Regions from separate parts of the Cellvibrio sp. PSBB006 genome, predicted to be linked through region 1. Evidence: predicted binding sites of a transcription regulator. Region 1 holds the regulator's gene; each other region holds the start of a gene.
What was found. The regulator PhoB, encoded in region 1, activates phosphate uptake and scavenging genes when phosphate is short. The targets are predictions, from matches to a motif close to TGTCATAAANNTGTAACA.
Positions count from the first base shown of each region.

Region 2: the regulator PhoB is predicted to act here: its motif matches at 1,934-1,951, upstream of CBR65_RS12375 (ExeM/NucH family extracellular endonuclease).
Region 3: the regulator PhoB is predicted to act here: its motif matches at 1,422-1,439, upstream of CBR65_RS20420 (ABC transporter permease subunit).

Region 1 covers NZ_CP021382.1:3,621,922-3,628,890, forward strand. Annotated here, with positions in the region: gene recQ (DNA helicase RecQ) at 1-1,695, opposite strand, end outside; gene CBR65_RS15015 (dicarboxylate/amino acid:cation symporter) at 1,733-3,040, opposite strand; gene CBR65_RS15020 (HU family DNA-binding protein) at 3,079-3,357, opposite strand; gene CBR65_RS15025 (chorismate lyase) at 3,557-4,150, shown strand; gene ubiA (4-hydroxybenzoate octaprenyltransferase) at 4,172-5,098, shown strand; gene phoB (phosphate regulon transcriptional regulator PhoB) at 5,222-5,920, shown strand; gene phoR (phosphate regulon sensor histidine kinase PhoR) at 6,066-6,969, shown strand, end outside.
Region 2 covers NZ_CP021382.1:2,966,931-2,973,899, forward strand. Annotated here, with positions in the region: gene CBR65_RS12370 (5'-nucleotidase C-terminal domain-containing protein) at 1-1,824, shown strand, start outside; gene CBR65_RS12375 (ExeM/NucH family extracellular endonuclease) at 2,041-5,121, shown strand; gene CBR65_RS12380 (hypothetical protein) at 5,479-5,730, shown strand; gene CBR65_RS12385 (Rrf2 family transcriptional regulator) at 5,883-6,326, shown strand; gene CBR65_RS12390 (NAD(P)/FAD-dependent oxidoreductase) at 6,404-6,969, shown strand, end outside.
Region 3 covers NZ_CP021382.1:4,889,573-4,896,541, reverse strand. Annotated here, with positions in the region: gene CBR65_RS20420 (ABC transporter permease subunit) at 1-1,303, opposite strand, end outside; gene CBR65_RS20415 (PstS family phosphate ABC transporter substrate-binding protein) at 1,518-2,489, opposite strand; gene CBR65_RS20410 (Yip1 family protein) at 2,711-3,328, opposite strand; gene CBR65_RS20405 (ClpXP protease specificity-enhancing factor) at 3,562-3,969, opposite strand; gene CBR65_RS20400 (glutathione S-transferase N-terminal domain-containing protein) at 4,041-4,679, opposite strand; gene CBR65_RS20395 (ubiquinol-cytochrome c reductase) at 4,764-6,815, opposite strand; gene petA (ubiquinol-cytochrome c reductase iron-sulfur subunit) at 6,818-6,969, opposite strand, start outside.

The DNA of each region.
Region 1 (6,969 bases):
CGGACGCTGTTCGAGCATTTCCCGCAGGGTGGCGTCGTGAAAGATAACGTAAGGCGGCACGCCATGCTCCTCTGCAAGACGTTTGCGGCAGGCGCGCAATGCGAACCATAAGCCTTCATCTTCCGGTGCCACGGCGACAGGCGCGCGGCGTGTTGCACTGGTAGCCGAGGTTTTGATGTCGCGGCGCAATTGGATGGCTTGCTCACCGCGCAATACCGGACGGCAGGCGTCATTCAACAATAAGCTGCCAAAGCCGCCGGCATCCACATCGAGAAAACCGCGCGCAACTAATTGACGAAACACAGAGCGCCATTCATCGACGCTCAGGTGTTTACCGATACCGTAGGTGGATAACTTGTGGTGGTCAAAATTCAGAATTTTTTCGTTGTTGCTGCCGCGCAATACGTCGATCACATGATTGGCACCGAAGCGCTGGCCAGTGCGATAAACACAGGATAACGCCATGCGCACTGCTTCCGTGGCATCCCAAGTTTGTGCCGGTGTTAAACAGGAGTCGCAGTTGCCGCAGGGTTCATCGAGGTTGTCCCCGAAATAACGCAATAAGGTTTGCCGCCGGCAGCTGGTGATCTCGCATAAACCGAGCATGGCTTGCAGGCGTTGCTGTTCTTGCCGCTTGAATAATTCATTGCCTTCGGAGCCAGCCATCATCTGGCGTAGCTTTACCACATCCTCAAGACCGTACAACAGAAGCGCGGTGGCCGGTTCGCCGTCGCGGCCGGCACGTCCGGTTTCCTGGTAATAGGCTTCGATGCTTTTAGGCAAATCCAGGTGCGCGACAAAACGCACGTCCGGTTTATCGATGCCCATGCCGAACGCAATGGTCGCTACCATGATGATGCTGTCTTCGCGCAGAAAACGCCGCTGATTTTCGGCGCGCAGGCTTGCACTTAAACCAGCGTGATAAGGCAAGGCATTAAAGCCTTCACCACACAACCAGGCAGCGGTTTGTTCCACTTTGTTGCGCGACAGGCAATACACAATGCCCGCGCTGTCTTTTTGTTCGTCGCGCAGAAAACGCAACAATTGTTGGCGGGGATTATTTTTCTGCTGGATGCGATATTGAATATTCGGCCGATCAAACCCGCTGATAAATTGCTGCGCGTTTTGTAAACCCAGACGTTCAATAATTTCCTGGCGCGTACGCACATCGGCGGTGGCGGTGAGCGCGATGCGCGGCACTTCGGGGAAGCGTTGTTGCAGGATATCCAGCTTTAAATAATCGGCGCGAAAGTCGTGGCCCCATTGCGCCACACAATGTGCTTCGTCAATGGCAAACAGAGAAATGCGGGCGTTGTCCAGCAGGTCGAGCATGCGATCCTGCAACAGACGCTCGGGTGCGACGTAGAGTAAATCCAGCTCGCCATTTTGCAGTGCCCGTTCGGTTTGCCAGGCATCTTGCGACGATAAGGTGGAATTTAAAAAGCCGGCACGCACGCCGAGTTCATGCAGTGCGCTAACCTGGTCCTGCATCAACGCAATTAACGGCGAAATGACCACGCCGGTACCGGCGCGCGCCAAGGCAGGAATCTGGTAGCACAGGGATTTACCGCCGCCGGTGGGCATCAACACCAATACATCATCACCGGCAATCAAATGGTTAATTACCGCTTCCTGCGTACCGCGAAAGCTGTTGTAACCGAAGGTATGTTCGAGAATAGCGTGGGGTGTAGTCATGCATCCTTACCTGACATGGGAGTCATAAACATCGTCATCATTCTTTTGAAATCTCATCCACCATCTTTTTATCGGTGTTTTCAAAGCGCGAGCGGTCCAACAGGTTTTCACTTTTGGCTACAACCGTGGACACCATGGCATCGCCGGTAATATTCACGGCGGTGCGAATCATGTCGAGCAAACGGTCGACGCCGATGATCAAGGCAATGCCTTCCAGCGGCAAGCCCACCTGATTTAAAACCATCGCGAGGGTCACCAGACCCACACCGGGAACGCCGGCAGTGCCGATGGAGGCGAGGGTCGCCGTGAGAATCACCAGCAGATAGCCGCCCAGGCCGATGTCGATGTTATAAGCCTGCGCAATAAAAACCGTGGCTACGCCCTGCATGATCGCCGTGCCGTCCATATTGATGGTAGCGCCGAGGGGAATACTGAAAGAAGCCACTTTATTATCCACGCCCAGATCATTTTCAACGGTGCGTAACGTAATTGGCAGTGTGGCATTGCTGGATGCAGTACTGAAACCGAACACCATCACCGACCACATCTTGCGGAAAAAAATCAGCGGATTTAACCCGCTCAATAATTTCAGCAGCAAACCGTAAACACCCAGACCGTGTAAGAGCAACACCAGCAGTACCGTAAAAAAATACTTTGCCAGGTCTAGCACGGCATCAATGCCTAATGAGGAAAATAATTTAACCAACAAGCAGAACACACCGTAAGGAGCGATGTGCATCAACAGCAACACCATCTTGATCACAACCGTGTTGAGGTCATTGAAGAACGCTTGCAGATTTTGCGCCGCAGGGGATTCGCTGCGCGAGATGGCAATACCGAACAGCAGGGAAAACACAATCACCTGCAACATATTGCCATCGGCCATCGCCTGGATGGGATTTTCGGGAAAGATATTGATAAAGGTTTCTTTCAGGCCCGGTGCTTCAATCGCGCTGAAACCGGTGGCCATGGCCAGGTCCACATCCTCTCCCGGTTGAATCAGCGAGGCCACGAGAATGGCGAGGGCAATAGCCATGGCGGTAGTCAATAAATACAGGGAGACGGTCTTCAGTGCCATGGCACCCATGCGGCTATGGCCACCGAGCGCTGCGCTGCCGCACACCAGCGACACAAACACCAGCGGTACCACCAATAGCTTGAGCGATTTGATAAAGACCTGGCCCACCGCATCCAGGAATCCATTGATTAACACCCCGTCCAGCCAGGCGCCCCAGGCAGTTACCGGCAGACCGGTATCCGGATCTGTGGCGATAATTACATTGAACAGAATGCCAACAATAATGCCGAGAATCATGCCCAGCAGGATTCGGTTGGTGAGTGTCATCCTAGCCTCGATAGTTGTTATAGGTGGTGGGGAAGGGTTTATTGTGGATTAAGGGCGTCTTTCAGCGCCTTGCCGGGCCGGAAAAGCACGCTGCTGCTGGCGGCGATGTGGATCGTCTCGCCGGTTTGCGGGTGGCGTCCCTGGCGGGCGGCGCGTTGGCTTCTCACAAAGCTGCCGAATCCCACGAGCGAAACCGGCTCATTGCGGCTGAGTGCATTGGTGATCTGCTCAATCATGGCGGATACCGCCGCATCCGCTTTGTCGCGGCTCATGTCAGTCTGATCGGCTACCCGTTCAACGAGATCGGTTTTGTGCATGGCAAGGCTCCTCATGTATCTGGTGGTCCTGAAGCGGTAATGACAGGCAAAGCAAACGGGAGTGTAACCGCTCAGGTCGTTCGGGGGCAGTGAAAACGCGAGCTTTTTATCAGCGAGCATCGGTTGCCGGCCAAACTCCCGGTGCCAACCTGCTAGAATCCCGCGCTGGTTAGCCGGCATCTTGTGACAGGAGAGACTTTTGGCGTTATCGATTTACGGCCGATCCCCGGTGAATTGGCAACCCTTGGCGCAATGGCCCAGAGGCCAGCGTCCAGCAGCGGCATTGTGTAATTGGCTGCTGGATACAGGCTCACTCACCGCGCGCCTGGTTGCTCGCAGTCGCGGCCATTTTCATGTGGAGGTGTTACGCCAGCAGATTGCACGGCCGGCATTGTCCGAGTGGCGTTGCCTGAATATGGATCGCCATGGCTTGGCGTTGATTCGTGAGGTGGTGTTGTGCGGACACAACCGGCCCTGGGTATTTGCCCGCAGCGTTCTGCCACTTACCAGCCTCACCGGGACTTTGCGGCATCTGCGTAAGCAGGACGCCAGCCCGCTGGGCGCCTTTTTGTTCAGTCAGCCACACTTGCAGCGCAGTGCCATTGCTGTGAGCCGCATAAGCCGACATCATGGTTATGTGCCGAACCAGCTCATCAATGACACCCCGTTATGGGGACGACGCTCTGTGTTTTATCTGGAAGATAAGCCGCTGCTGGTCAGCGAAGTGTTTCTCGATGCATTCGTCGGTACGCTAGCGTCACCGGCTGTTTCCTTTGATACCCCTCATCGTTAACGACAGACAACAGAATCTGCTATGACTCGATCCAACCCGCGCCCCACAAGCTCCCCGGCCCGCGACCAAAGGCCCGCCGCCAAACCATCCCCATCTGCTGTGCCGCGCATCCGCCTGTACTGGCAATTGATGCGTATGCACAAACCTATTGGTGCGCTCTTGTTGTTGTGGCCCACCCTGTGGAGCCTGTGGCTGGCCGCCGATGGCGTTCCCCGCTGGGATGTGTTGGTGATCTTTGTGCTGGGCGTGTTTGTGATGCGCTCCGCCGGCTGTGTGATCAATGACTTCGCCGACCGCAAGGTGGACGGTCATGTCAAACGCACCCGCGAGCGGCCATTGGTCAACGGCCAGGTATCCAGCCGCGAAGCCATCGCTTTGTTTATCGGTTTGTGCCTGCTGGCCTTCGGGTTGGTGCTGCTGACCAATACTCTGACCATTCAGTTGTCGGTGGGCGGCGTGCTATTGGCATTTTGTTATCCCTTTATGAAGCGCTTCACTCACCTGCCGCAAGTGGTTTTGGGGGCTGCCTTTGCCTGGGCGATTCCCATGGCCTTTGCCGCCCAGAGCGGTTCCCTGGGCGCGGAAGTCTGGTTGCTTTACACCGCTGTGGTGCTGTGGACCGTGGTCTACGATACCTTTTATGCCATGGTGGACCGCGACGATGACCTGCGCATCGGCGTCAAATCCACAGCCATCCTGTTTGGCGAGCACGACCGGCTTATGACCGGCGTATTGCAAGCGCTTACGCTGTACGCCTTGTTGATGGTTGGCTCGCGTTTTGAGTTGGGTACTTACTATTACGTCAGTCTGGGCGTGGCAGCCTTGCTGTTCGCCTACCAGCAATACCTGATCCGATTCCGTCAACGGGATGCCTGCTTCAAGGCGTTTATGAACAACAATTGGGTGGGTTTCGCCATCTTTATCGGGGTAGTGGCAGACAAATTCTGAAAATGTCCCTGTGCTGCTGGTGCCAAGCGGAATCCTGTGCTGTCATAAAGTTGTAACACATGGCTTATTTAATACGCTTGCAACAATTGCTTCTCAGCCATCAGCGGGTAACAGGTAGGAATTATGAGTGGGCGTAAAATCTTGATCGTCGATGACGAATCAGCCATCCGCGACATGTTGCGTGTCGCATTGGAGATGGCCGAATATCAGTGTATCGAAGCCAGCAATGCACAGGACGCTCATGCGTTGATTGTGGATGAAAAGCCTGACCTGATACTGCTGGACTGGATGATGCCTGGCACCAGCGGCATTGAGCTGGCGCGTCGCCTCAAGCGCGACGATGTGACCGCCGACATCCCTATTATCATGCTGACCGCCAAGGGCGAAGAAGATAACAAGATTCAGGGACTGGAAGTGGGTGCTGACGATTACATCACCAAGCCCTTCTCTCCCCGCGAACTGGTCGCCCGCCTTAAGGCGGTGCTGCGCCGTGCGGACCCGCAAGTCAATGGTCACCCCATCACTGTCCAGGGCTTGTGCCTCGACCCTGCCAGTCACCGGGTTACCATCAATAACCAGGCGGTCGACATGGGACCGACGGAATATCGCCTGTTGGAATTTTTCCTCACTCACCAGGAAAGAGCCTATACTCGCAGCCAATTGTTGGACCACGTGTGGGGCGGCAACGTCTATGTGGAAGAGCGTACGGTAGATGTGCATATCCGCCGCTTGCGCAAAGCCCTGACCGTCGACAGCCACGAAAACCTGGTCCAGACTGTGCGCGGTACCGGTTATCGTTTCTCCACCAAGGCCGACGCATAATTCAAACCGGTTAAAAACGCACAGACGTTTTAAACAATGCCGGCGGGCAGAGATTTTTTAATTCAATCGCGAAGAAAAGTCATATTTGCACGCGATAGTATTAAAAATATTCTGCTGTTGATGATTGTGAAAGAGGCTCATTATTTTGCTGCAAGGTTTTAGCGCCGAACTCAAGCGCCTGTCGATCTTCGTCGCGATCTGTCTGTTATTGGGCTGGTTGACCGGCCACTTGCTGCTGGTATTGGATATTGGTGTTCTGGCGTATCTTGTCTACATGTTGTGGCAGATGTCGCGACTCAATCGCTGGCTGTTGCGCAAGAACGATGAAGAACCCCCCGAAGCCGCCGGCATCTGGGGCGACGTGTTCGACAATATCTATCATCTGCAACGCCACCAGCGTCAGGAAAAAGAAAACCTGCAAGCGGTAATCAATCGCGTGCAGGAAATTACTTCGGCATTAAAAGACGGCGTGATCCTGCTGGACTGGCGCGGTCATCTGGACTTTTGGAACCCGGCGGCACAGCGCTTGTTGGGTTTTCACACCAAAGACCAGGGCCTTTCGGTTATTAATTTTATTCGCCATCCGCGCTTTGTCAGTTATTTTGAAGAAGGAAATTACAGCGAGCCGCTGGAATTACCCTCACCGCGTTTTTCATCCAAACAGCTGCAATTTCAAATCACCCGCTTTGGAAAAAATGAACGTTTGATTCTGGTGCGTGACATTACCCAGATCCACAATCTGGAACAGATGCGTCAGGATTTTATCGCCAACGTCTCCCATGAATTACGCACGCCCTTGACCGTGATCAGCGGTTACCTGGAAACCCTGGCCGACAACAACAACCTGGGGCCGACCTGGCAAAAGCCTTTACAGCAAATGCAACAGCAGACACAACGCATGGCGTTGCTGATCAACGACCTGCTGGTGTTATCAAAACTGGAAACCACGGAAGTCGGTCACAACCAGAAACTGATTCCGCTCGACCCGTTATTGCATTCCATTCGTAACGAAGCAATGGCATTAAGCGGTGACAAGGAGCAAGAGATCA
Region 2 (6,969 bases), 650 kb from region 1:
GAAGATGGCGCGCCACTGACCATGACGATTCTGCATATGAACGACCACCATTCGCATATCGCGGCTGAAGCCTTTGATTACGATGTTTCTGGTTTGGCATTGACGGCGCGCACCGCTGCCGATGCGGAAATCAGCGAAGTGTCGGTAACCTACGGCGGCTTCCCGATGTTGGTATCGCTGTTTGATAGTCTCGCGGCACAATCAACCAATCCGATAAAAATTCATGCGGGCGATGCCATCACCGGCACCCTCTATTATTCCCTGTTCAATGGTGCCGCCGATGCCGCCATGATGAACCAGGTGTGTTTCGACATGTTTGCACTGGGCAACCACGAATTTGATAACGGTGACCAGGGCCTGGCAAATTTTCTGGATGACCTGCAAGCCGGTGCCTGCACGACACCCGTGTTAGCGGCCAACGTCGAGCCGGGTGAAACCTCGGCAATCCGCGATGGCTATATCCAGCCTTACCTGATCCGCGACATCCAGGGACAAAAAGTGGGATTTATCGGCATCGACATCGCCGACAAAACCAAAAACTCGTCCAAGCCCGATGCCGATACCAACTTCCTCGACGAAACCACTACAGCACAAACCTATATTGATGAACTGCACGAACAAGGCGTTAATAAAATTGTATTGGTCACTCACTACCAATATGAAAACGATAAATTACTCGCTGCAAATCTGAGTGGTGTGGATGTCATTGTCGGTGGCGATTCGCATACCTTGCTCGGCGGCGAAACCTTTACCAGCCTCGGCTTTAACCCCGCCGGCGGATACCCGACCGTGGCAACCAATCTGGACGGCGATACCGTGTGTATTGTGCAAGCCTGGGAGTACGCGCACCTGCTCGGCAAACTGGAAGTGAATTTTGATGGCGAAGGTAAAGTAACTGCCTGTAACGGCATGCCTTATATACCCGTTGCTGACAACTTCAGCTACGCCTACGCCGACGGTGATGACCGTATGCTGAATGCCAGCGATGCGTTTAAGGTGCGTCAGCAAATCACCAAATTACCGGAAGTTGTTGCGGTTGTGCCCGATGCAACCACGGCGAGTGTGTTGAGTGTTTACAACGACGAAGTCAGCGTACTCGAACAACAGGTTATCGGCAGCGCCGCTGACGATTTATGCCTGGTGCGCTTTCCCGGTGAAAGCCGCTCAACAATTTGTGATGCCAGCGTGACCGCTGAATTCGGTAGCGATATTTCCAACATCATCGCCAAAGCGTTTATGACGGTTACGCCCACCGCCGATATCGCCATTCAAAATGGTGGCGGCGTGCGCACCGACGTAGCCGCTGGTGATATTACCTTTGCTGAAGCCGTCAACGTGTTGCCTTTCACCAACACATTGGTCACGCTCGACATGACCGGCGCACAAATTAAAGCAGTCCTGGAAGATGCTATGACCAACGCCCTGCGTGTCGGCGGATCAAGCGGTGCCTACCCCTACGCTTCCGGTTTGCGTTACCACATCGACGCATCAGCAGCAGACGGTTCGCGCGTATCCAATATTGAAGTTAATTCACGCGTTAGTGGTGAATGGACGGCCATCAGCGACACTGAAACCTACACCGTAGTCACCAATGATTTTATCGCCTCCGGCCAGGACGGTTACGCCACCTTCGGCGAATTGTTTGATGCAGGTGAATACGTGAATACCTTCACCTTGTATACCCAGGCATTTATTGACTACATCGAACAGTTGGCAGCCAACGGCGATGCGCTGGAAAAATTACCGGTGAGTGAATACAGCACGCAACAATATATTGGGCGTGATGCTTGCAACCACAGCACCGAGACTTGTACCGGGTATTAATTAACGCTTATTCCAAAGGATGAATATAGGGCTGCAGGGATGCCAGCCCATTATCTGATTTTTTTCCACGGACGAACTACACCCATCGCAAGGTCGCGACCTGCTTTCCTGTCATAAATCTGCGTTATTTCTGTCATCAATTGATCACAGCACTGTCACGGCTGCCGATCAACATACGTGCGCTTTTTCCAATAATGTTTAACAGGAGCCGCCGCTATGCAATGGACATCTGATCCCATTCGTTTATTACGTCACATCTTAATAACTGCACTCTTGTCCAGCAGCTCGCTGGCCAGTGCGGATTTGTTTTTTTCTGAATACATCGAAGGTTCGAGCAACAACAAAGCCCTGGAAATTTATAACAACACCGGCGCTACCGTTGATCTGTCTGCTTATGAAGTACAGATGTTTTTCAACGGCAACACCAATGCTGCATTAACGATTGCGTTGCAAGGCACTTTGCCAGATGGTGAGGTGTATGTGTTGGCCCACAGCGCAGCCCATCCCGATATCCTTGCCGTAGCCGATCAAACCAACGGCGCTGGTTGGTTTAACGGCGATGATGCCGTCGCGTTATTGTACGGCGGCAATCCGATTGATGTGATCGGCCAGATCGGCGTTGATCCAGGTTCACAGTGGGGCACTGGCGATACGGCTACCGCCAATAAAACCTTACGCCGCATGACGTCGGTAACCGAGGGCGATGCCGATGGTTATGATGCTTTTGATCCTGCGCAACAGTGGGAAGGTTTTGCGCAAGACACTTTCGCTGACCTTGGCCAGTATCTTGGTAGCAGCAATCCCGGTACAACGACACTATTAATCAACGAAGTAGATGCGGATACCGCCGGCACAGACACGCTGGAATTTATTGAATTGTTTGACGGCGGTGCCGGTTTTACCTCATTGGATGGTTTTGTGCTGGTGCTGTTTAACGGCAGCAACGATCTCAGCTACAACACCATTGACCTTACCGGTTATACCACCAATGCCGAGGGTTATTTTGTGGTTGGCAATGAAGCGGTTGCCAATGTCGATTTTGTTGTGCCGTCCAACGCTATTCAAAACGGCGCCGATGCCGTTGCGTTGTACCAGACTGATGCGAGCAACTTCCCTAACGGCAGCAACATCACCGTCGAGAATTTAATTGATGCAATCGTCTACGGCACCAGCGATGCCGATGATGTGGAATTATTGGCACTGCTTAATACCGACGAGCCGCAGGTGGATGAAAATGCAAACAGCGATGGTGTCATGCAATCCAGCCAGCGTTGCCCGAACGGCAGCGGCGGTCTGCGTAACACCAGCCATTATGGCCAGGCATTACCGACACCCGGCGCAGCCAACCAATGCGCACCGGTAGTTGTCGACCAATGCGGCATGCCCGCCACCAAAATTCACACGATTCAGGGTGATGGCGCTACCAGCAGTTTTATCGGCACCACACAAACCATTGAAGGCGTCGTGGTAGGTGACTTCCAGGGCAGCGATCGCCTGAGTGGCTTTTTTGTGCAGGAAGAAGACAGCGACCGCGATAACAATTCGCTCACCTCGGAAGGTATTTTTATTTTTGATAGCACCAATGCGATGACCATCAACGCCGGTGACCTGGTACGCATTACCGGTAACGTCAGTGAATATTTCAACATGACGCAAATCACGGCGGCGAGCATGCAAGTGTGTGCCACCGGTGTCAGCGTTACGCCGAGCGTCCTGGTTTTACCGGTAACTACTCTCAGCGATCTGGAAAATCATGAAGGCATGTCTATTGTGGTTCAGCAAGATCTGACCGTGACGGAGAATTACAATCTGGGTCGCTACGGTGAGCTGGTATTGTCCGCCGATGGCCGCTTGTTTAATCCGACCCAAGTTGCAATGCCAGGTGCAGCAGCACAAGCCGTTGCAGCGCAAAATAATCTGCGTCGCATTTTGTTGGACGATGGCAGTGGTCGCCAGAATCCGGCCGTCATTCCTTATCCCGCACCGGAATTATCAGCCTACAATACGGTGCGTTCCGGCGATCGCGTTACTGGCTTGCAAGGCGTATTGCACTATTCATTTGATGAGTACCGCATTCAACCCACCAGCACGCCGATCTTTGTACCGGATAATGCACGCACACCTGAACCGGATCTACCGGGCAGCGGCAGTTTGAAGATTGCTTCTTTCAATGTGCTGAATTATTTCAATGGCGATGGCCTCGGCGGTGGTTTCCCCACCTCGCGCGGCGCTAACACACCGGAAGAATTTGCACGGCAACGCGCAAAGATTATCGCGGCACTGGTAGCGATGGATGCCGATATCGTTGGCCTGATCGAAATTGAAAACGATGGCTACGGTCCGCAAAGTGCGATTCAGGATCTGGTGAATGGTTTGTATGATGCCGGGCTGGATTATGCTGTGGTGAATCCCGGTGTTGCACAAATCGGCACCGATGAAATTACCGTCGGTTTCATCTACAAACCAGAAACGGTGGAGCTGATAAACGCGTCGGCAATTCTCGATTCATCCATCGATCCACGTTTTATCGATAACAAAAATCGTCCGGTACTGGCGCAGAGTTTTCGTGAAATTGCCACGCAAGGTGTGGTGACACTTGCGGTTACGCACTTGAAATCCAAAGGCTCTGATTGCAACGACCTGAGTGATCCCGATACCGGCGATGGCCAGGGCAATTGCAACCTCACTCGCACTGCGGCCGCTGAGGCTATGGCCGATTGGTTGGCCAACGATCCCACCAATAGTGACGACACAGACGTGCTGATCATGGGCGACCTGAATGCCTACGCCAAGGAAGATCCGATTACTACCATCGAAGCAGCGGGCTACGTTAATCTGCTGAAGGATTTTTCCGGTGACCTCGCCTACTCCTACGTGTTCACCGGCCTCGCCGGTTACCTCGACCACGCGCTGGCCAGTAATAGTTTGCGCAGCCAGGTCACTGGCGCTGTCGATTGGCATGTCAACGCCGATGAGCCGCGCGTGTTGGATTATAACGAGGAGTTTAAAACACCAGAGCAAGTCATCAGCTTGTACAGCCCGGAAGCCTGGCGCGCTTCGGACCACGATCCTTTGATTATTGAACTGGCATTGACGGCGCCACAGCCGGAAGCGGTGCGCGGTGATTTTAATGAGGATCAAAAAATTAATGGTAAGGATTTGAAATTGTTGTTGCGTAATCTTGGTAAGAAAATTACCGATAGCAACAGTCAGTTTGATTTGAATGATGATGGACGGATCAGTTTGTTGGATATGCTGATCTGGACATTGTGGTTGGCGCAGAGTAAGCATTCGTAGTAATGATAACGACCTCAGGAGAGTCGAGCTCTCCTGAGGTTTCACTTAACCGTTTCGATATTTACTTCGTAGTCCGTTTGGCATTAGGGCGTTGGTTTCGAAAACGCATAAATACGTCCCTGTAGCTCCCTCAATTCATCCGTGAATTGAGGGTTTCGAAACCAACGCCCTAACACCAAACTTGCACCGAGCAATACGGCAGATCTATTCCACAATTGAGCAAAGCATCTTTCCCATTGCCCTCCATCGCAGGAAGTCACACCTCAAATCTGCTATGCTTCCAACATTCCCGAAACGCTGATCTCAAGGTTTTAGCATGGAGGCGCTTCGGTGATTGTCATTGCGTCAGGAGCGGCCATGAATCCTTTGTTAAAGAAATTATTGATCATTCCCGTGTTAGGGGGTCTGGTGCTGTTGGGTTATGGCTTTGTCAACCTGATGGATATGATGAAGACGTTTGAGAGCGATGCCTGGGTTCTGCCGATCTTTACCCTTGGACTGTTGGCGGTGGTGCCTATCGTTATCTTTATGGTTGCCCGCGATGATATTGAAGATCCCGATCATGACGATGAGGATGATCCGGATGACCACGACCGTAGGTCGGATTAGCGTAGCGTAATCCGATATTCCGAACCTGCCAAAAATTTCCTTCTGAAAATCTGCGTCGGATTACGCCTGACGGCTAATCCGACCTACGGGGTTGTGTCTTGCCGCATCATGTAATAACATTTGTTACATGACATCCACATACGGTTTTTCTTATGAAACGTGACAGCAGGCTTTCCGGTGTTCTTCACGTGCTCCTTCACATGGCGGAGAGCGACGAGCCGCAGACGTCCGAGGCCTTGGCCAGGATGATGCAGACTAATCCGGTGGTGATTCGCCGCATTCTTGGCGGGCTGCGTGAGCAGAAACTGGTGCATTCCGAGAAGGGTCACGGTGGTGGTTGGCGAATTTCCTGCGACCTGAACAAGATTACCCTGCACGATATTTATCTCGCCCTCGGTTCACCGACGATGCTTGCTATGGGCAATCGCACCGAGTCGCCGGGCTGTCTGGTGGAAGAGGCGGTGAATGCGGCGATGAATCAGGCATTTCACGATGCCGAAACATTATTGCTTAGCCGTTTTCGCGAAGTAACGCTGGCACAGTTGAGCAAGGATTTTCATCGGCGCATGCAGAAACGCAAAAGCACTTGCTCGTAGAAAATATTTTTCGCGTACCGCTAAAGATAAGGCACAACGCAAATTTTTTATTGATTCGTCATTAACAGGGGTAGGTTATGTTCGACGTTATTATCCTGGGCGGCAGTTATTCCGGCATGGCCGCTGCATTACAACTTGCGCGGGGCCGGCGCTCCGTGCTGGTGATTGACGCCGGCGTAAGGCGCAATCGATTTGCCAGCGCTTCCCACGGTTTGCTCGGTCAGGATGGCAAAACACCTGACGAAATCGCCAGCAATGCCAAAGCGCAATTGCTCGAATATCCCTGTGTCACCTGGCGCGACGGAACAGCCTCATCGGCCGAAAAAAACGGTGAACACTTTGTGGTAAAAACCGATAGCAATGAAACCTTTATCGGCAAGCGTTTGATATTGGCGCTGGGTGTACGCGATAACATTCCCGGCATTCCGGGATTAAAAGAACGCTGGGGCCAATCTGTTTTCCATTGTCCGTATTGCCACGGTTATGAATTAAATAACGGCCATCTGGGTGTGATTGCAACCAGTGAAATGTCCATGCATCAGGCATTGATGATTCCGGACTGGGGTATCACAACGTTTTTTATCAACGGCGTCTTTGAACCTGATGAGGAACAACAGCGGCAGTTAGCTGTGCGCAATGTCTC
Region 3 (6,969 bases), 1.3 Mb from region 1:
AACGGCCTTCGTACCAGACTTTTTGCCACAGTGAACTGAAAGAAATTTCCGGGTGTTTATTCCACACATCCGCAACATGGATTTGGCGATTTTCATCCATGACCAGCAACCGGCCATTAATGGGCGATATCGCTAAATGCTGGATTGCAGTATCGGCGATGGGCTCCACTAGTAATGTGCGCGAAGAGGTTCCGTAGTATGCACCAATGGTTCCTTGATCATCTCCCACCCAAAAACCGCGACGGTTGTGTTCCGGCGCAATGGTCGTCACCTTGCCGGGTAGTGGTTCAAAATCCCGTACCGGTTTGATGTGGTATTGATTGTCCGCGTCACGCACCAAAAACCATTGGCTGACGCTGCCAGTATCAGTACCTATAGCAACCGATCCGGTGCCGATCAGAAATTGCATGGCGGTGACCTGACCGCGCTCTGTCGGCACCCCTTCACGACGTTGGATATCGTTTGGTTTAGCAATATCGAATAAATGAAGATTGGCGCGATCATCAGCAATCAGCAGATGCTGTCCTGTGCTGTCCAGCTGAATAAACTTCGCTTGCGCGCCGTCAGGCAATGCAGGCATCGGGTAAATTTCCTGCGTCACTTTGGTGATGCCAAGAATGTTGGTTCGCGCTGAGAAAACACCGAGCAGCAAGCGATTGTCGGCAGTGGCGGCTGCGATGTATATGGCATTCGCGCCTTGCTGTATGGCCACCTGATTCAGCGCCGCGCCCTGTTCATCCAATTGAATAGGTTTATCACCCAGCGGGTATGCCAGACTGGGGGTCACCAGACGCTCGTCGTTCGGGTAGCTCAGTTTATATTCCGGTTTGGCAACACCAATCTGGCCGTTGGCAAAGCCGTATATCACTAGGCCATCTGCCGCTGTGCCAGTACCAGTTGCCGTCAGCTCAGCCTGTTCCGGTACGGGCATCTGCTCGGTCAGGCTCACGACACCATCATCGGCCCGAAAAAAGCTGACGCTACCAAGGCGATTAAAACTAGCGCCAATTTCTTCGTAGCGCTCCAGAATGAGGTGGATTGCAGGATCATCCACTGATGCGACACTGGCCTGGTAAGTCTTTTGTACGTCAACGGAACTGCTGCGTAATAAGGGAAAGACTTCGGAGAATAAATAAAGAAAGATAAGCCCCAGTGCGCCAACCACTGCCATTCCGGCCGCCGCAACGCCGTATCGTGAGACAGCATCGCGAATATTGCGGATTTTTCGCAAGCGAGCCCGCTGGCGTGCATCTGGCATCAGGCTTGGTGGGGTCTGCTCAGCGGTGGAGAGTAGCTCTGACATGATCAAAAGGTCCCGGGCAAGAAGAGTTCTGTGCGCCTTTCTGATGGCGTGGGAATCCTAACAACCAAAAATGACACTTTTGTTACAAAAACGCATTACTACAAAAATGTTTCATTCTGATTGCTAAATAATGACATTGTTTTTAACTGCACCAAAAAAACAAAACCGCCGGCATTTGCCAGCGGTTTTATTCACATTTGGAAAGTACTGTTTATCACAGCTGTAGATCTTTCATTGCTTTCGCGGATACTGCGGCAGGCAATGGAATATAGCCATCACGCACAACCACTTCCTGCCCTTGCTTGGAAAGTACCATCTTCAGGAACTCCGCCTGAAGCGGATCAAGCTTGCGGTTAGGATGCTTGTTAATGTAGACAAAAAGCGTACGCGCTAAAGGATAAGAACCGTCCAGCGCGTGATCGGCATCAGCAGGAGAAAATTCATCACCGGCCTTGGCAGCCAAAGGAACAGCACGAACACCAGAAGTAATGTAACCAATACCGGAATAACCGATACCGTTGATCGACTCTGAAACACCTTGTACAACAGAAGCAGAACCTGGTTGTTCATTGATGCTTGCTTTGTAGTCACCACCACACAGGGCAACATCTTTGAAGTAACCATAGGTACCTGATACGGCGTTACGGCTGTAGATAGTGAAGTCACGATTTGCCCAGCCACCAGTCAAACCCAGCTCGCCCCAACGGGTAATGTCTTTATCATTGCCGCATTTGCGGGTTGCAGAAAACACCGCATCTACTTGCGCAATAGTCATACCTTTGATTGGGTTATCTTTATTTACGTATACCGCTAACACATCGATAGCTACCGGCACAGCGGTGGGCTTGTAGCCATGCTTGGCTTCAAACGCTTCAATTTCAGAGGACTTCATCTCCCGGCTCATGGGGCCGAAATTGGACGTTCCTTCCGTCAGGGCTGGTGGCGCGGTAGAAGAACCAGCACCTTGAATCTGAATATTTACATTAGGATAAAACTTGGCATATTCCTCAGCCCAAAGTGTCATCAGGTTATTCAACGTATCTGAACCGATACTGTTGACGTTACCTGATACACCGGAGATTGCCTTGTATTCCGGCAGATCCTGATCAACCGCTGCTTGTACCACTGCTGCACAAGCCATGGAACCGACCAAAGCCAGTCCTGTTAATAATTTCTTGGCGTTCATTGAGCGCTCCTGAGTTCATTTGGATACAAAGACTTAAAAACTCGTCTGCTGACAGGTGAGTAATCTCATCCCTGCGATGCACTCTAACGGGGCTTTGTTACAGTTATGTGACGAACCCACGCTTGCTTCATAAAAACGTCATATGTCATTTTTATGAACCCCAAATGAAAAACGGGCAGCATAAGCCACCCGTTTTTATGATCAAGTAAATAAGCTTTTTATCAGTTTGTGTATATCGGCCCAAAGCCTGAGCCCCACACAATAACGGTCGCGACCAGTACCACAACCGCAAGTACAAGCCCCACCGTAATGACCGAGCTGGCGTAAATGAAGCCGCGCTCTTTTGGTATATTCATCAGGATTGGAATACCTTCATAAATCAAATAAACGGAATAACAGGCGGCCACAATAAACACACTGGCAACGACCCATAATTGCGGATACAACAAGATGATGCCGGCCAACATCATAGGCGCTGATGAATACACAGCCAAGGCGGTACCTTCGTAATGACGTTGGTGGGCGTCATCGGCAACCCCAAAACTACGCGACATCCAATTGATGTACTCACCCAAAATATAAACGGCAACCAGCTGCGCCACATAGGCGCCCAAGCACAACCACAAAGCGCTTTGTGCAGTGAGTTTTACCACGCCGCCATTACCTACACTCCAACCTATTTGGGTTACACCGAAATAAGCTGCAATAACCGGAATCAATGCTAACAGTGGCGTGTGAACTAAAAACACTCGGATAAACGAGTGACGCTCATTGCGAATTCTTTGCCATTCACGATCAGGATTGATAAAGACACCGAGGGTATGCTGCAACATCGCCATAAAAATACTCCAGATAATTCATTTTTATTAGAACGCGTTTAGTATCAGCCAGTTATTTCAGGCTCACAAAGAAGTTATCGAGATATTAGATAATCGGTAATCAACAATAGTTCTAATAAATAGCACTTAGGTCTAAGTGCTATTTCATTTAGATCAACAAAACTGGAGAAGAGACAACAAGGTTAACGATTGGTAACACTCATCAACATTGATGTTGGCCTTAGTAACAATGCCTATTTAACGACGCGCAAACTGGGGCGTTTTTGAGAGCTATCAGCACCACCCGCCGGGGTTGGCTCGGGAGGTGATGGCGGACGGGTATTGGACTCAGCTTCAAACATCATGCCTTGCCCGTTTTCACGTGCGTATATCCCTAACACCGCACCACAGGGAATAAAGAGATCAAAAGGCACACCGCCGAAACGGGCGCTGAATGAAATAGCCTCCAAACCGATAAACAGATCCTTCAGGGCAGACGGAGCAATATTCAGGATAATTTGACCGTCTTTGTTGACATATTGTTGCGGTACTTCGACGCCCTGGACGTGGGCGTCCACCAAAATGTAGGGCGTGCAATTGTTGTCGACTATCCACTCATATAAAGCACGAATCATATAAGGCCGACTGGATGTCATGGACATGGGATCACTCACTCCATTGTTACGTATCGTTTAGCGCGTTGACTGCTGGATGGATTTAGATAACTGCACAATCATGCCTTGAACATTTCTCGCTCCGGCTCCGTCAGGCTGGATTGAAATGCTTCTCGTTGGAACAAGCGCTCCATGTAATTCAGCAGTGGTTGTGTCTGCCTGGTTTTGGGTAATTCTATTTCCATCAATGACAAGCGCCACAGGATAGGACCAAGACAGCAATCTACGATCGTAAAATCATCGCTCATGAAGAACGGCTTTTCGGAGAAAATAGGGGCAATACTGACAAAACTTTCTTTTAAATCCTTGCGCGCCCGAGCGACATGCTCTTTGTTTTTGCTACCCAGAATCGTATCAACTAAAGGAGACCAATCACGCTCCAGACGATACATCCACAAACGACTCTTGGCACGTGCCACCGGATATACGGGCAACAACGGAGGATGCGGGAAGCGTTCATCAATATATTCCATGATGACCTTGGATTCATAGAGCGATAAATCATCCCGATCAACCAGGGTTGGCAAGGTATTGTAGGGATTTAAATCAGCCAACTCTTCCGGCTTGTGTTTAAGATCAACATCCACTACTTCTACAGTGACGCCTTTTTCCGCCAATACGATCCTTACCCGATGACTGTAATGATCCCGCGCATCGGAAAACAACGTCATGACTGAGCGTTTACTGACCACTCCCATGGATTGCACCTCAATAACCTCGACCTTAAAACGAAAACGGGCGGTAAGAGTACCGCCCGCAGCAACGCGCTACCTGCCTGAACCTCAATGAATACCTTTCCAGTATTCGCGGTTGAGCAAGAAGGTGAATACGAAAAGTACCGCCAGGAAAAAGAGCACGAACACACCCATACGTTCACGCTGCATGGCGGCAGGCTCTCCGAGGTACTCCAGGAAATTCACCAGATCGTAAATCGCGCGATCAAACTCTTCTCCGGTCATAGTACCTTTAATCGAGCCTTCTGTAAGCGCTCCGCAATGCTCATCCATTTCAGGATTGCCAAGATTGTCACGCAATACGCCACCACCTGCAGCCAACTTGGGGCCTGGACCGCACTCAAGCAGTCCTTGCGCACCAATCATCACGTGAGGCATACCGACGTTTGGAAAGACACGGTTATTAACCCCCCAAGGCCGGGTGTCGTCTTCATAGAAATTACGGAGGTAGGTATATAACCATTCCGGTGAGCGGGCACGCGCAACCAATGAAAGATCCGGGGGTACCACACCAAACCAGGTCTTAGCCTGAGCCGGACGCAGGGAGATCTCCATCAAACCACCGATACGCTGGTCGGTGAAGACCATGTTGTCCATCATCAAGTTGTGCGGAATGCCCAGATCATCTGCCACACGCTCATAGCGAGAGAACTTTGCCGCATGACATCCCATGCAATAGTTCACAAAATATTTAGCACCACGCTGCAGGGATTCCTTATTAGACAGGTCCGGCTCCATCACATCACATTCAATGGTGCCGCACTTGAACTCGCTCTCTGCACCCACCGCCTTGATCGGCACAATTACCAATACGATGAAGAGCGCAAAACCACCCAGAACCATCGACAACGGCAAGCCTTTACTTTGCACTCGCGTCGGTTCGGGCAAGGTTTTTTCGCGACGGGTCCAGAAAGGCATACCGATAAAGTAGGCGAAGTAGAGGATGGTACAAATTTGCGCCAGCAGCGTACGACCCGGTGTCGGAGATTTCACACCCAGGTAACCCAGAATCACAAAGGAGGCAGCGAATACCAATAGGGCAATGCGACTGAACGTTCCCTTGTAGCGAATGGATTTAACCGGGCTTTTATCCAGCCAAGGCAACACAAACAGGATGGCTATCGCAGCACCCATAGCAATCAGACCAAGGAACTTGGAATTCAATGGGCCGATATCAAACGTCACCGCACGCAAAATGGCATAGAAGGGAGTGAAGTACCAAACAGGCGCAATGTGTGGTGGCGTCTTGAGATTGTTGGCTTCTTCAAAGTTAGCGTACTCCAGGAAGAATCCGCCCATCTCCGGCATAAAGAAAATAACGAAACAGAAAACAAACAGGAAAACGGTAATACCAACCAGATCATGGACTGTATAAAACGGATGGAAGGGAACACCATCGCGAGGAATACCGTTCTCATCTTTGTTTTTCTTGATTTCAACACCATCGGGGTTATTGGAGCCCACTTCGTGAAGTGCCAGCAAGTGCAGTACAACTAATGCGAGCAGCACAATCGGCATAGCAACCACATGAAGTGCAAAGAAGCGATTCAAGGTAACACCGGAAATCAGGTAATCACCGCGAATCCACTGCACCAGATCTTCACCAACAACCGGGATCGCACCGAACAAGGAAACAATTACCTGAGCCCCCCAATAGGACATCTGCCCCCAAGGCAAAACGTAACCCATAAAGGCTTCAGCCATTAGCACCAGATAAATAGTCATACCGAAGATCCACACCAGTTCGCGCGGCGCTTTATAAGAGCCGTACATCAAGCCACGGAACATATGCAGATAAACAACAACGAAGAACGCTGAAGCGCCGGTAGAGTGCATGTAGCGCAGCAACCAGCCGTAATCAACATCACGCATGATGTACTCAACGGAAGCAAAAGCGCCTTCTGCGGTGGGCGTAAAGCTCATGGTTAGCCAGATACCCGTCACCAACTGATTTACCAGAACCAGTAATGACAACACGCCGAAGAAATACCAGAAGTTAAAGTTCTTAGGGGCATAATATTTGCCCATGTGGGTATCCCAGGCACGCTGTACAGGTAAGCGCTTATCAACCCACTGCCACAATCCAGTCAACCAATTCATTCTTATGCCTCCTGATCCACACCGATGATGACCACGTTATCGCTCTCATAAGAGTGCGGTGGTATTTCCAGGTTAATCGGTGCGGGAACACCTTGATAAACCCGACCGGCCAGATCAAATTTGGAGCCATGACAAGGACAAAAGAAGCCACCCT